DNA from 4 places in the Paenochrobactrum glaciei genome. Region 1 is predicted to be linked to each of the others. Evidence: riboswitches for the same ligand, from Rfam matches in the RefSeq annotation. Region 1 holds a riboswitch; each other region holds the start of a gene.
What was found. Region 1 has a riboswitch for cobalamin ahead of ABDZ76_RS03875 (ribonucleoside-diphosphate reductase subunit alpha). Riboswitches for the same ligand answer to the same signal wherever they lie in the genome.

Region 2: it holds a riboswitch for cobalamin, as region 1 does, so the genes downstream of both, ABDZ76_RS14955 ((2Fe-2S) ferredoxin domain-containing protein) here and ABDZ76_RS03875 (ribonucleoside-diphosphate reductase subunit alpha) in region 1, are expected to answer to the same signal.
Region 3: it holds a riboswitch for cobalamin, as region 1 does, so the genes downstream of both, ABDZ76_RS14015 (LysR family transcriptional regulator) here and ABDZ76_RS03875 (ribonucleoside-diphosphate reductase subunit alpha) in region 1, are expected to answer to the same signal.
Region 4: it holds a riboswitch for cobalamin, as region 1 does, so the genes downstream of both, ABDZ76_RS10930 (ABC transporter substrate-binding protein) here and ABDZ76_RS03875 (ribonucleoside-diphosphate reductase subunit alpha) in region 1, are expected to answer to the same signal.

What each region holds. Positions count from the first base shown of each region.
Region 1 is NZ_BAAADE010000001.1:810,476-813,683, forward strand. Features, by position in the region: gene ABDZ76_RS03875 (ribonucleoside-diphosphate reductase subunit alpha) at 1-2,076, opposite strand, end outside; cobalamin riboswitch at 2,191-2,508, opposite strand; gene cueR (Cu(I)-responsive transcriptional regulator) at 2,619-3,020, shown strand; gene ABDZ76_RS03885 (heavy metal translocating P-type ATPase) at 3,030-3,208, opposite strand, start outside.
Region 2 is NZ_BAAADE010000009.1:18,695-21,902, forward strand. Features, by position in the region: gene repA (plasmid partitioning protein RepA) at 1-793, opposite strand, end outside; cobalamin riboswitch at 1,070-1,262, shown strand; gene ABDZ76_RS14955 ((2Fe-2S) ferredoxin domain-containing protein) at 1,359-2,156, shown strand; gene ABDZ76_RS14960 (ABC transporter substrate-binding protein) at 2,199-3,208, shown strand, end outside.
Region 3 is NZ_BAAADE010000007.1:50,197-53,404, reverse strand. Features, by position in the region: gene ABDZ76_RS14020 (AbgT family transporter) at 1-588, shown strand, start outside; gene ABDZ76_RS14015 (LysR family transcriptional regulator) at 669-1,556, opposite strand; cobalamin riboswitch at 1,659-1,850, opposite strand; gene ABDZ76_RS14010 (DUF1852 domain-containing protein) at 2,089-3,072, shown strand; gene ABDZ76_RS14005 (methionine synthase) at 3,100-3,208, shown strand, end outside.
Region 4 is NZ_BAAADE010000003.1:299,187-302,394, reverse strand. Features, by position in the region: gene ABDZ76_RS10935 (FecCD family ABC transporter permease) at 1-757, opposite strand, end outside; gene ABDZ76_RS10930 (ABC transporter substrate-binding protein) at 760-1,770, opposite strand; cobalamin riboswitch at 1,943-2,134, opposite strand; gene ABDZ76_RS10925 (hypothetical protein) at 2,343-3,208, shown strand, end outside.

The DNA.
Region 1 (3,208 bases):
AATCGCATGATAGGAAATGGCTTCCATGCTCTGATCGGCAAATTTGATCGCTTCATCCGACGCATAAGGCAGACGCAAAATCTGCAATGCATCCTGGAAGCCCATCAGTCCCAGACCAACCGGACGGTGACGCAGGTTTGAGCGGCGTGCTTCCGGAATGGTATAGAAATTGATGTCCACCACATTGTCGAGCATACGCATAGCGGTTGCTACAGTGCGCTCCAGACGTGCCTGATCAATGCCTTCCGGTGTTGTGTGCGCTGCCAGATTGACAGAACCCAGATTACAAACCGCAACTTCATCATTCGATGTGTTGAGCGTAATTTCGGTGCAGAGATTGGATGAATGCACCACGCCAGCATGCTGCTGCGGCGAACGGATATTGCACGGGTCTTTGAAGGTGATCCAAGGATGGCCGGTTTCAAACAGCATCGTCAGCATACGACGCCACAGGTCTTTGGCCTTCAATGTGCGGTAAACTTTAATGCCGCCTTTAGCCGCTTTCTGCTCATAGGCTTCATAAGCATATTTGAAGGCCGGACCATAAAGATCATGCAGATCAGGGGTTTCATCCGGCGAGAACAATGTCCAGTCACCGTCTTTTTCCACGCGTTCCATAAACAGATCAGGCACCCAGTTGGCCGTGTTCATATCATGGGTACGACGACGGTCATCACCGGTGTTTTTACGAAGATCCAAAAACTCTTCGATGTCGATATGCCATGTTTCCAAATATGCGCAGACAGCACCCTTGCGCTTGCCACCCTGATTAACCGCAATGGCCGTATCATTGGCAACTTTCAGGAATGGAACAACACCCTGACTTTCGCCATTGGTGCCTTTGATGCGTGCACCAAGGCCGCGCACACGGCTCCAGTCATTGCCCAGTCCGCCGGAATATTTAGCCAGAAGCGCATTGTCTTTAACGCTTTTGAAAATACCGTCGAGATCATCCGGAACAGTGGTCAGGAAGCAGGAAGAGAGCTGCGGACGACGTGTGCCGGCATTAAACAATGTTGGCGTTGAAGCCATGAAATCAAAGCTTGAAAGCAGATTATAGAACTCGATCGCCTTCGCTTCGCGTTCTTCTTCACGTAAGGAAAGCCCCATGGCAACACGCATAAAGAAAGCTTGCGGCAGCTCAAAACGCTTGTTTTGAACATGCAGGAAGTAGCGGTCATAAAGGGTTTGCAGACCTAAATAATCAAATTGCAGATCACGATCCGGCTGAATGGCTGCGGCCATGCGATCAAGATCAAACAGCGCCAATTCCGGATCAAGCTGATCGGCATCAATACCCACACGGATGTAGGATTTCAGATAGTTCGGGTAAAGCTCGCACATCTGCTTGTGGGTTGCTTCGCGCGGGGAGCCTTCAACAAAGGTCAGCACTTCACGGCGCAGCTTATCCAGCAAAAGGCGGGCACTGACCTTGGAATAGTCAGGCTCGGTTTCAATCAGAGTACGCGCAGCCAAAATAGGTGCAAGCGCCAGCTCATCCTGTGTGATGCCGCTATAAAGATTGCGTTTTGTTTCGGTAAGAATGGCTTCCGATGAAACTGAAGACAGACCTGCACATGCCTCTTCTACAACATGTTTGAGGCGAGCTTCATCAAGCGGCACCAGTTGACCGCTGGCGCTCTTCATCTGCAATTGCGGTATTGCCTGCGGATTTTGTGCCACTTGTTCGGCACGTTCGCGCGCACGTTCTTCACGATAGAGCACATAAGCGCGCGCCACTTTATGATGGCCACCGCGCATCAATGCCAGCTCAACCTGATCCTGAATATCTTCAATATGGAAAGTACGGCCTGCCGTTGCATGGCGAGTAAGACCAGCAACAATAGCTTCAGAAAGCTCGGCAACCACATCATGAACACGGCGCGATGAAGCAGCACTGGTGCCTTCGACCGCAAGAAAAGCTTTTTGCAGCGCAACAGCAATTTTATCACCTGCAAAAGGTGTCACTGATCCGTTGCGACGGATAACCTGATAGCCCGGTTCGGAATCATTAGCTGCGTTTACGACAGAAAAAGCGTCGCCGTCAGCAGGCTCACGTGAGATAGAAGTCGACATTGGCTTACCCCAATTTTTGTTGGGGGCAAGGTCAAACGGATGCATGCATGAAAGAGAGCGCAAGGCTAATGCCTGCTCTGTTGCCAGCACACCACCGGGACACCCCGCCCAGGGAGAACATTTCGTGTCAGGGCAGGTCTCCTGGCTGGCGGGTCGGTGCTTTTGTCCGTCTTCCCAAGGATAATCCTCAGTGACTTCTTAGAGCGCCATGCGTCCGACAGGACGTATAAAGGACGCTCTAATCTAAAATTTACGCATCGTACCCTTTCGAAAACCGATTCCGGTTTCGGGTCGATGCTGTAAGAACAAAAACTCGCCGCTTTACAGTTGCGGGGGCAGCTCCGGTTTAAGCGGCGGTTAGCACCATCTCTTCCGGATTCCCTATTATCTCTCTATCTTGCGATTCGAGAGACCTTGACCACTAGATATAGACAGCCAATGCGCACGAACGTCAACATGTAGTTGCATGATGCACAATTATTATTTTTTGAAAGGGATAAGGAGATGCCCTATATATAGCACAACCACGGAGCTTTAACATGATGAATATTGGCCAAGCAGCAACTGCGTCGGGCATAAGTGCCAAAATGATCCGTCATTATGAGACGGTCGGGCTGATTGAAAAGGCTGGCCGCACCGAGGCTGGCTACCGCGTTTACTCTAAACGGGATGTGGAAACATTGCGCTTCATCCGGCGCGGTCGCGATTTGGGCTTCTCGCTTGATCAGATCAAAGATTTGCTGACGCTTTGGCAAGACCACAGCCGCGCTTCATCCGATGTGAAGCAAATAGCCCTCACCCATGTGGCGGAGCTGGAAGCGAAGATGGAACAGTTGCGCGAAATGGCGGATACATTGCGCCATCTGGCGCAGAACTGTCAGGGCAATAACCGCCCTGACTGTCCGATTTTGCATGATTTGGCCAGCAACGTAGCCAAAACATAATTGTGTCGGTTAAACCTGCAATGCAGGTTTAACCTTGCGCAGACGCAGCGCATTGGAAAGCACGAAGATGCTGGAAAGTGCCATCGCACCAGCCGCCAGCATTGGCGATAATAATGTGCCCCACAGCGGATAAAGCACACCGGCAGCAACCGGAATAAGCGCGATATTATAGGCAAATGCCCAGAACA
Region 2 (3,208 bases), on a different contig from region 1:
TGAGAACGCCGGTTGCAGCCGTCAGCGATGAAAGCGTGAGGAAGTTGAGTGATGGCGCACAGTCCAGCAGGATAACATCATAATCATCGGCCACTTGTTCAAGCGCTTGCGAAACACGCAGCAAGAAACCGGTGCCACCGCTTTTACGCATTTCAAGCGCTACGGAGGTTTCAAACTCGGTCAGTTCCAAACCGGCACAGATAACATCAAAACCGGCAATATGGGTTTTGCGTACAATCTGCTGTGTTGGGATCGGATCATCAAAGCGGATGGAGGAATAGAGCGTATCCCCGTCGCGATAATCAAAATCAGGCAAAGCACCATGCAGCGAGGTTAAAGATGCCTGCGGATCCATATCAACGGCCAGCACACGATAGCCGCGCAAAGCCAACCAATGACCTAAATGAATGGTGGTGGATGTTTTGGACGAGCCGCCCTTAAAGTTGGTGACGGCAATGATCTGGCATTCCTCGCCTTCAACGCGGCGCGGATTAATCCATTTTTTGCGGCCGTTTTCGGCCAGATACATCCGCAGCTCCAACACTTGTTCCAGTGTATAAAGACGGCGACCATTGGCCAGTGTTTCCGGTTCAGGCCCCTGCCCTTTTAACGAGACCTGACGAATGTAAGCTTCGGTCACGCCCAATAAGCCTGCGACCTCAGTGGAGGTGAATTTGCGCATGGTGCGGAAAGCATCCGGCGGATATTGTGCAAGGGATAAATTATTCAGCGCCTTGTCGAGCTTGCTCGAAAAGGTGTTCATAAAATGCAAACTGCTTAAATGACGAGACAACCGATTTCTCCTTAAACCGTATATTGCTCTAGACCACATATGGTTAACAAGCAGTTAACGACCTTCAAAATACGCAAACTTTCCGAAATACGACAATTTAGCGTAGCTTCAATATGTCCGATTCTGTAGTTAAGTGCAAATGCCCATTTTTACACGAGTTCCCAGCTGGGAACTTTTAAAATTGACGCTTCAATTCGTATCTCAGTGCTTGATAGTTCCCTGTTGGGAACAGTTTGGAAAGTGCCTCAATCCCGCTTGACTTATCAACGCCTCACTATAGTTTTGCACCGTCATGGTCTTCCGGTTGACGCCGGAAGCTTAAGAGGGAATCCGGTGCAAGACCGGAGCTGACCCGCAACTGTGAACGGCGAGCTGAAAGCTAATATGTCACTGACAGGAAACTGTCGGGAAGGCGGCTTGAAAGCACTGACCCGTGAGCCAGGAGACCTGCCCTGACGCGATGAATTCTGTGGTCGGGGTGTGCCGCAAGAATGCGCCAATGGGTGTTATTAAACCATATGCGCATTTTCTTTCCGCCTCATTTGGATTTGAGGTGGAGGTCAATATGGATCAGTTTGGAGCTTTAGAAGATCAAGTGCCTGTGGCAGCAGCCACACGAGAGGCTGTGATCTTGCTTGCTAAATCTGCCTTTGCCGCAGCGCCTCATCAGGATATGCAAAAGCTTGCCGAGCTTGCAGCCGTGCAATATCCGCAGGCTCACATTATCTATGCCTTTAGTGAGCAAGGGCGCCCGTCTTTCAAACAGGCTTTGCTGGAACTTACAGAGCAGTCATTTGATCAGATTTTGGTGCTGCCGCTTGTCTTGCCGATGGAGCCGAGCTTTCAGCTATGGATCACTAAAGCGCTGCGCCGCTGGCAGCAGGAAAGTGACAAATCATGGCCGGAAATTAAGCTGGGCGCGACGCTTGATAAAAGCCCGCATTGGGCGGAGCTTCTCAAAAACCTGTTGCAGCAGACAGTACAATCCATTCCCCTCCCCCCGCTGGAAAAACCGTTTAATGAAGGTTCGCTGATACCGGCGCAAAAATATCGCATGTTGGTGTGTGAAGGTCGTGCCTGTCAGGCGGCAGGGGCTGATGCGATTTGGTGCCACTTGCGCAATGAGCAGGAGCGGCAAAAATTACGCATCGTCGGAGACGGTATGATGAGTGCGCAAACCAGCTGTCTGGGCCCGTGCAATCTGGCGCCGGTCGTGCAGGTTTTTCCTGATGGGACTTGGTATGGCGGTGTCACTGAAAAAGCGATTGATCGCATCATCACTGAGCATCTGCTGGGTGGTCAGCCGGTGGAAGATTATGCCTATAGCGCTAGCGGTAAAAAGCAGCGCTTGCGCAAAGTTTAAAATTTCTAAGTGTCTTATGTCGCATCCTCAACGGAGATTATCATGCGTCCAATTTTAAAGAAATGGCTGGCTTCCCTCATTGTTGTATCGGGATTGGTGGGTGTTGCCTCAATTGCGCACAGCGCTGAAATTTTGCGCATCGGGCAAAGCTTTATGACCAATGGACTTGATCCGGCGAAAGGCTCTAACGGCTGGGCGCTGGCAAGTCATGGTGTTGGTGAAAATCTGTACACGGTTAATCAGGCTGGTGAACTGGTGCCGGAACTGGCGCAGACGGCCGAGCGCATTGATGATCTTAACTGGAAAATCACGCTCAAAAAAGATCGCTCATTTTCAGATGGTACGCCCGTGACGGCGAAAGCGATTGCTTCCGGTTTTGATAATACATTTGCACTCAATAAAGCGGCGCACGCAACCGGTGGTCTGATTAAGTTTGAAACGCCGGATGATTTGACACTGATGGTCAACACCGAAAAACCGGTGGCACTCATTCAGGCGCTTTTTGCCGAATGGCCGCTCATTGTTTATAAGCTTAACGACAAGGGCGAGGCGGTCTATACAGGTCCATATGCGATCAGCGCTTTTAAGGCTGATACATCGCTTGAACTGATTGCCAATCCGCATTTTGAAGGTGCAGAAAAACGCTCACCTGTTCATTTGCAAAAATTCGGCGACAGTCAAAGTCTGGCATTGGCGTTTGAATCCGGCGAGCTGGATCTGGCCTTTGGCCTGCCATCCGAAACTCTGCCGCGTTTGAAAAACAATTCTGATCTGGTGTTAAAATCTTTTGATGTCGGCTATCAGTATTTTGCTTTCCTCAATACAAGCCGCCCTGCCCTGCAAGATGTGCAGGTGCGCCGCGCCATTGATCTGGCACTTGACCGCACACAACTTATTCAGTCGATCAATGCCGGCAATATTGCCACTGGCGCTTATGCCGCTTATTTCCCGTTTGCGATGAAAGAGCCGCGTGTCACAGACTTAGCCGAGGCTGAGAAAATTCTCGATAATGCCGGTTGGGTGAAGAACGCGTCTGGTATTCGTGAAAAAGA
Region 3 (3,208 bases), on a different contig from region 1:
GTGATCGGCTGTATTTTTGGCACCACAACCGGCAAGATTAAAACAGCACGTGATGCCGTTGGCTATATGAGTGAATCCGTCAAGGAATTGGCGCCGACATTGGTGCTGTTCTTTGCGATCTCGCAGTTTTTGGCATGGTTCAAATGGACAAACCTTGGCGAGTGGATTGCCATTGGTGGTTCACATTTGCTGGATAGCAGTGGTTTTGGGGGCACTCCGCTTTTGGTGGCTTTTGTTGGTCTTGCAGCGGTGATGAATGTGTTCATCACATCCGGTTCGGCACAGTGGTCGCTGATGGCACCAATTTTTGTGCCGATGTTGATGCTGATTGGTTTTGAGCCGGCACTGGTGCAGGCAGCATTTAGAATTGCGGATTCTGCCACCAATATTATTTCGCCGATGAGCCCGTATTTTGCCGTTTGTTTGGCTTATTTGCAGCGCTACCAGAAAGATGCAGGTATTGGAACTTTGGCCTCAATGACGATACCTGTCGCAATGGGCTTCCTGATTGTGTGGACATTGTTCCTTATTTTCTGGATGACAATGGGCTGGCCAATCGCACCTGGTGTTGGTCTATTCATGAACTAAAATTGAATGAATACATTGCGCCCTGCAATTCTTGATATGGATTGCAGGGCGTCTTGTTTCAAAACATGTACATTTTTGAATTATGCTTTTATCTCACGTGAGGTTGCAAGAAATCCGGCGATGAAATCGACGGTTTCGTCGCCGCTTCTAAGCCCAAGGTGAATGCTCTTGTGGATGCCGGCATTACCAATTCTGACAGGGCGAACCCCTAATGTTTCTGCTTGCTGGCACACCAGCCAGCTTGGGATAGCACTGACGCCACGCCCTGCTGCAACAAGTTGCAACATCATTTCTGTTGTCTCAACACTGCGATGATGCCGCGGACGGCAATTCGCGGGCACAAGAAACTGTGTAAATACATCGAGCCGCTCAGGAGGCACCGGATAGGTGAAAAGGGTCTCTTCCAAAAGGTCAGCAGGCTCGGCATAATTTTCATGCGCAAGCGGATGATTAACCGGAACGGCCAATACAAGCTCGTAATCAAAAACTGGAATATAATGAATGCCTTGCGCCTCAATCGGATCTGGCGTGATCAGAATATCAATTTCATAGCTCGTTAATGCGGCAACGCCGCCAGAGGTAAATGAAGTAGTGAGCGCCAGATCAACATCAGGCCACTCGACCAGATAGGGTTTTGTAACGCTCATCAGCCATTGATGGCATGGGTGACATTCCATGCCGATTTTAAGCGAACCGCGTTTACCATAACGGTAATCCGACAAAACATCTTCGGCTCTCTCGATCTGTGGCAGTACGCGTTGGGCAAGCGTTACGAGATAGTGTCCTGCCTCGGTGAGGCGAAGATTGCGGCCATCCTTTTCCCACATCGCAACGCCGTAACGTTCTTCGAGTTTACGGATTGTGTGGCTTAGTGCGGATTGCGTGACGTTGAGCCGCTCTGCTGCGGCAGTGAGACTGCCCAAGCGATCAACTTCTCGCAGGATCGATAAATGTTGCCTGTCCAGCATGGTGATAGCCGCCCTTTTATAAATGACAGGGCAGTGAAATGACGCAATAACATCCGCACGGAAGCCCGAGCGCAAAAGCGGCACTCCGGGACACCCCGCCCGTGAACTCTATTTGTCGTGGCAGGTCTCCTGGCTCGCGGATAAACGCTTTTGCCCGTCTTCCCGAGATGAACTCAGTGACATTTATGGGCATTTGCTGGCCGCTTACAGTTGCGGGGGCAGCTTCGGCATAAAACCGAATTCCCTCTTAGCTCCGGACTTGTCATCCATAGAACCCCGACAAATGAGCAATGCCCTATGTAACCATGCGGGTCAAGTTGTTCTGCGCTGAGACTTTTCAGCGAACCCCATTCAAAGCATGAGCACACCTCATACTTTGATGAGATCAAATCATTTTTATTCATCGGATGGCTCAGGCATAACCCGTTGGCCGCCCTTGATGTTGAGCGGCAGGAAAGATTGCTGAGAGAGAAAACCCTCAAGACGCAAGCAATTAAATTGGTTTATCTCAGGAATTAGGATGCCGGACGCGATGACAAAAAAATTCAACTTTATAATTAAAACTATTTCTTTTGATGAAGATTATCATCCTTCGGATAGTACACGTATTACCACGAATTTTGCCAATCTGGCGCGAGGTAATAATCGTCAAGAAAATTTACGCAATGCATTACGGATGATTGATAATCGCTTCAACGCTTTGGCACATTGGGATAACCCGAATGGCGATCGTTATGCGGTGGAAATTGAGATCGTTACGGTTGAAATGAGCGTTGATGCCGACAGCAATGAAGATGCTTTTCCGCTGATTGAAATTTTGAAAACCAATATTGTTGACCGCGCAAGCGGTGAACGTATTGAAGGCATTGTCGGCAATAATTTTTCTTCTTATGTGCGCGACTATGATTTTAGCATTGTTTTGCCTGAATATAATCGTGATCAGCCAACATTTAGCCTGCCGGAAAATTTTGGCGAGTTACATGGTAAGCTATTCAAATGCTTTGTTAATTCGAGCGTCTATAAAGAGAACTTTACAAAAGCACCGATCATTTGCTTAAGCGCTTCAAGCAGCAAAACATATCATCGCACAGGCAATTATCATCCGGTTTTGGGCTTTGAATATCTCCAAAACGAGTTTTCGTCGACTGATCAGTATTTTGAAAAGATGGGCTTGCAGGTGCGCTATTTCATGCCGCCGAACAGTGCTGCACCTTTGGCTTTTTACTTCAGCGGCGATTTGCTGACCGATTACACTAATCTTGAACTGATCAGCACGATCAGCACGATGGAAACTTTCCAGAAGATTTATCGCCCTGAAATTTACAATGCCAATTCGCAGGCAGGCGCTCGTTATCAGCCGAGCTTGAAACATGCGGATTACTCATTGACACAAATCGTCTATGACCGTGAAGAGCGCAGCCGGATGGCGACCAAGCAAGGAAAGTTTGCTGAAGAGCACTTCATTAAACCATACAAGGCCATTCTTGAAGAATGGTCTGCCAATTACGCGCATTGAGAAATTAAAATCACAAGGTTGCCTATTATGAAAACACTCTTGCCCACCTCAACCGCCGGCAGCTTGCCAAAACCATCATGGCTTGCAGAGCCGGAAAAACTTTGGTCGCCGTGGAAACTGCAAGGCGAAGAATTAG
Region 4 (3,208 bases), on a different contig from region 1:
TTTGCACCCGCCTGACCGCAATCCCTAATGAGGCAGCCGACGAAGCGCCAAAGGTGAAAGCATCCATGGCGCGGGTGAACCATAAACAAACCAGAAAGCCGAAAAAAGCGGCTGGAACAGCCAAAGTCACATCCGGCCAGCGCACGCCGGACAAATTACCAAGCAGCCAAAACATGATGCCGCGCGCTTGTTCGGCATTGGCTGATTTTGCAATAAAAAACGAGGTTAACGCATTGAAAAGCTGCGATCCGGCAATACCGGCAAGCACCAGCTGAACCGAGCCACCACCAGCTGCGCGCGCCAAGGCTGCAACCAGCAAAAAGGCTAAAGCGGCACCGCTGAATGCACCAGCCGAAATGCCAATAGCACCACCGCCAATCCCAAGCACCGTCACGGCCACAGCACCCGTAGAGGCACCGGCAGAAACACCGAGCAAATAAGGGTCGGCCAAAGCATTGCGCACTAAAGATTGCAAAACCACACCGGACAATGCCAGCCCTGCGCCACAGGCCGCCGCCACAAGTGTGCGCGGCAAACGGTATGACCAGATAATGCCCTGATCAATGCGGTCAACCGGATAGGTTGCGCCCCATAAATTATTGGCAAACACCGTTGCCACACTTTCAAGCGGCAAAGGCGTTTCACCAACAACAACCCCGATCAGGATTGCCAATATCAAAGCGGCAGCCCCCAGCAAGCTCCAAAACAGAACCCGCAAAAAGACAGAACGTCCTTGAGAACCGGAGGCTGCACGCATAATCATTTCAGATCAAATCCGGCCAGTTTTTCAGCCAGCATTTCAAGGGCTGCAACATTACGGATTGACGGATCCATCGCATGGCCGTTCATGATAATAATGCGGTTGTTTTTAACTGCATCCATCTGGCTGGCGACCGGATCATTTTTGAGGAATTCAAGCTTTTTCTCGACATCATCAGCCAAGAAACGGCGGCGATCCATTTTTGCAATCACGATAACGGTCGGGTTAGCGCGTGCAATGGTTTCCCAGCTGACGGTTGGCCATTCTTCATCGCTTTCAATGACATTGCGAAGGTTCAGCTTTTCCATCATATAGGCGGGTGCGCCCTTGCCACCGGCAACATATGGATCAACGTCCATTTCAGCCGATGAGAACCAGAACAAAGCAGTCGCATCGGAAAGGCCGAGTGCTTTGGCTTTATCAGCAGCAGCGGCTTCGCGTGCCTTCAGGTCTGCAACCAGTGCTTCGCCTTTTTCAGGAACGTTGAAAATCTGCGAAAGTTCGGTAACGCTGGCGTAAATATTCTCAATTTTGAACATTTCGCTGCGGGTGCCGTCGGAACCAACGCTATTGTCTTTCTGCATGCAATCTGTCGCCAGAACATAGGTCGGGATGCCGACATCTTTGAAATGTTCGCGTGTTGCAATAATGCCCTGCGGGCCGATATGCCACTCATATTGAACGGAGACGAGTTCCGGCTTTTTAGCAACAATGGCTTCAAAGCTTGGATCATTGTCAGCAAGACGCTCAATCTTCGCGTTCAGGTCTTTATATTCTGGCAGAACTTCGGTGAACCAAACGCCAGTTCCAACCACTTTGTCACCAAGACCAAGCGAATAAAGAATTTCTGTTGCAGCCTGACCAACACTGACAGTGCTTTTAGGTGCCGCATCGAAAGTCACATCGACGCCACAGTTTTTCAAAGTCAGCGGATAGCTGGTTTCTGCCTGTGCAGGCAATGCAAAACAGACAGCAGTTAAAGCTGCCGCAATCAGTCTCTTATGAAACATGAACGTCTCCGGTTGATGAGGCGACCGGAAGACAGGGAGGGAATGCCGGTGCAAAGACAAGCATCAATAACAGCCGAAAAGGCTGTTTTCTCTGTGCTGACAATGGCTGACGCATCAATGCGTCTTGTGGCAAAATTCATACGACACCCCCCCGGACACCCCGTCCGGGCCGCGTTACAGTTTTTTGCCGGCAGGTCTCCTGACTGGCGCCTCGACACGTACAACGCCTTCCCATGACATCAGTCACAGTGGCTTATTGTTGTACGCTCAACGCCTACAGTTGCGGGGGCAGTTCCGGTTCATCGACAAGCGATGGCGGATTCCCTTTTGATTCCTTACGGAAACCGACGATGAAGGTCTAGTCGAACATACCTGATCCCGCAAGTCATCATTGGCATTGCGCTTCGCCGATATGCAGCGACTGATAGTTCGGCCTTTTTTCTATGGTCGCGCATTTTTTGGAATAAGCATTTAGTCTACACAATCTGACATTATTTTTTACTTGCGGCGATGGCTTTCACTCCTTAAGCGGTTAAGCAATTTATTAGCAAAACAGAATTTAGAGGTTATAAATGGCAGATCAGGCTCAATCCACTGGCAGAAAAGGACGCAAAGCGCTTCTCTGGACAACGGTTGCAATCATTGTTGTGGCTGGTGGCGGCCTTACCGGCTATAAATATAGCTTGCAAAATGCGATCACCAGTCAGATCGAAAAACGCGGCGGCAAGGCTGAGAGTGTCTCGGCTGATTTCTTCGGCAATATTCACCTGAAAAACGTGTCATTGCCGATGAAGAACGGCAAGATTGTCAATATTGCCAGCTTTGACGGTCGCCCTGAATTTCTGTTTTTAACCGGCAAGGTCGATGCCACCGGCATCAGCACTGAATTCAACAATTTCAAAATCAACATCCCGCATTTGCAGATTGAAGATGCCAATCTTAACCGTCAAATGCTCGCCGATGTTTTTGGCGGCGGCAGCGATCTGACACCTGCGCAGCGCGTTGAGCGTTTTGCAGCTAAAAAAGTTCATCTTTCTGAAATTCAGGTCGAGCAGTCTATTCTCGATACGACACAAAAAACCGTTTATAAAAACCTCACGCTCAACGACATGAAGAGCGGTTCAATTGCATCTATCAAGCTTGATAATGCACAAGTGGACATGACTGTGGCAGTCCCGCAGGATGACGGCTCAATCAACAAAGAGCCTATGACTGTTCTTATCGGCCAAACTGAAGGCAAGGATATTGATGCCGCCTTCATGACACGGTTCTACACCGAAAAAGCCAACGGTGATGATAACGACATCAAGCAAATCCAAGGTGCTTATTCGACCAAAGACATCACCTTCAAACTGCCGGAAGCAACCGCTACGATTGAAGAAATCAAAAGTGCCGGTTTCTCCATGCGCCTGCCGGAAATTCCATTTCTGGATATGAT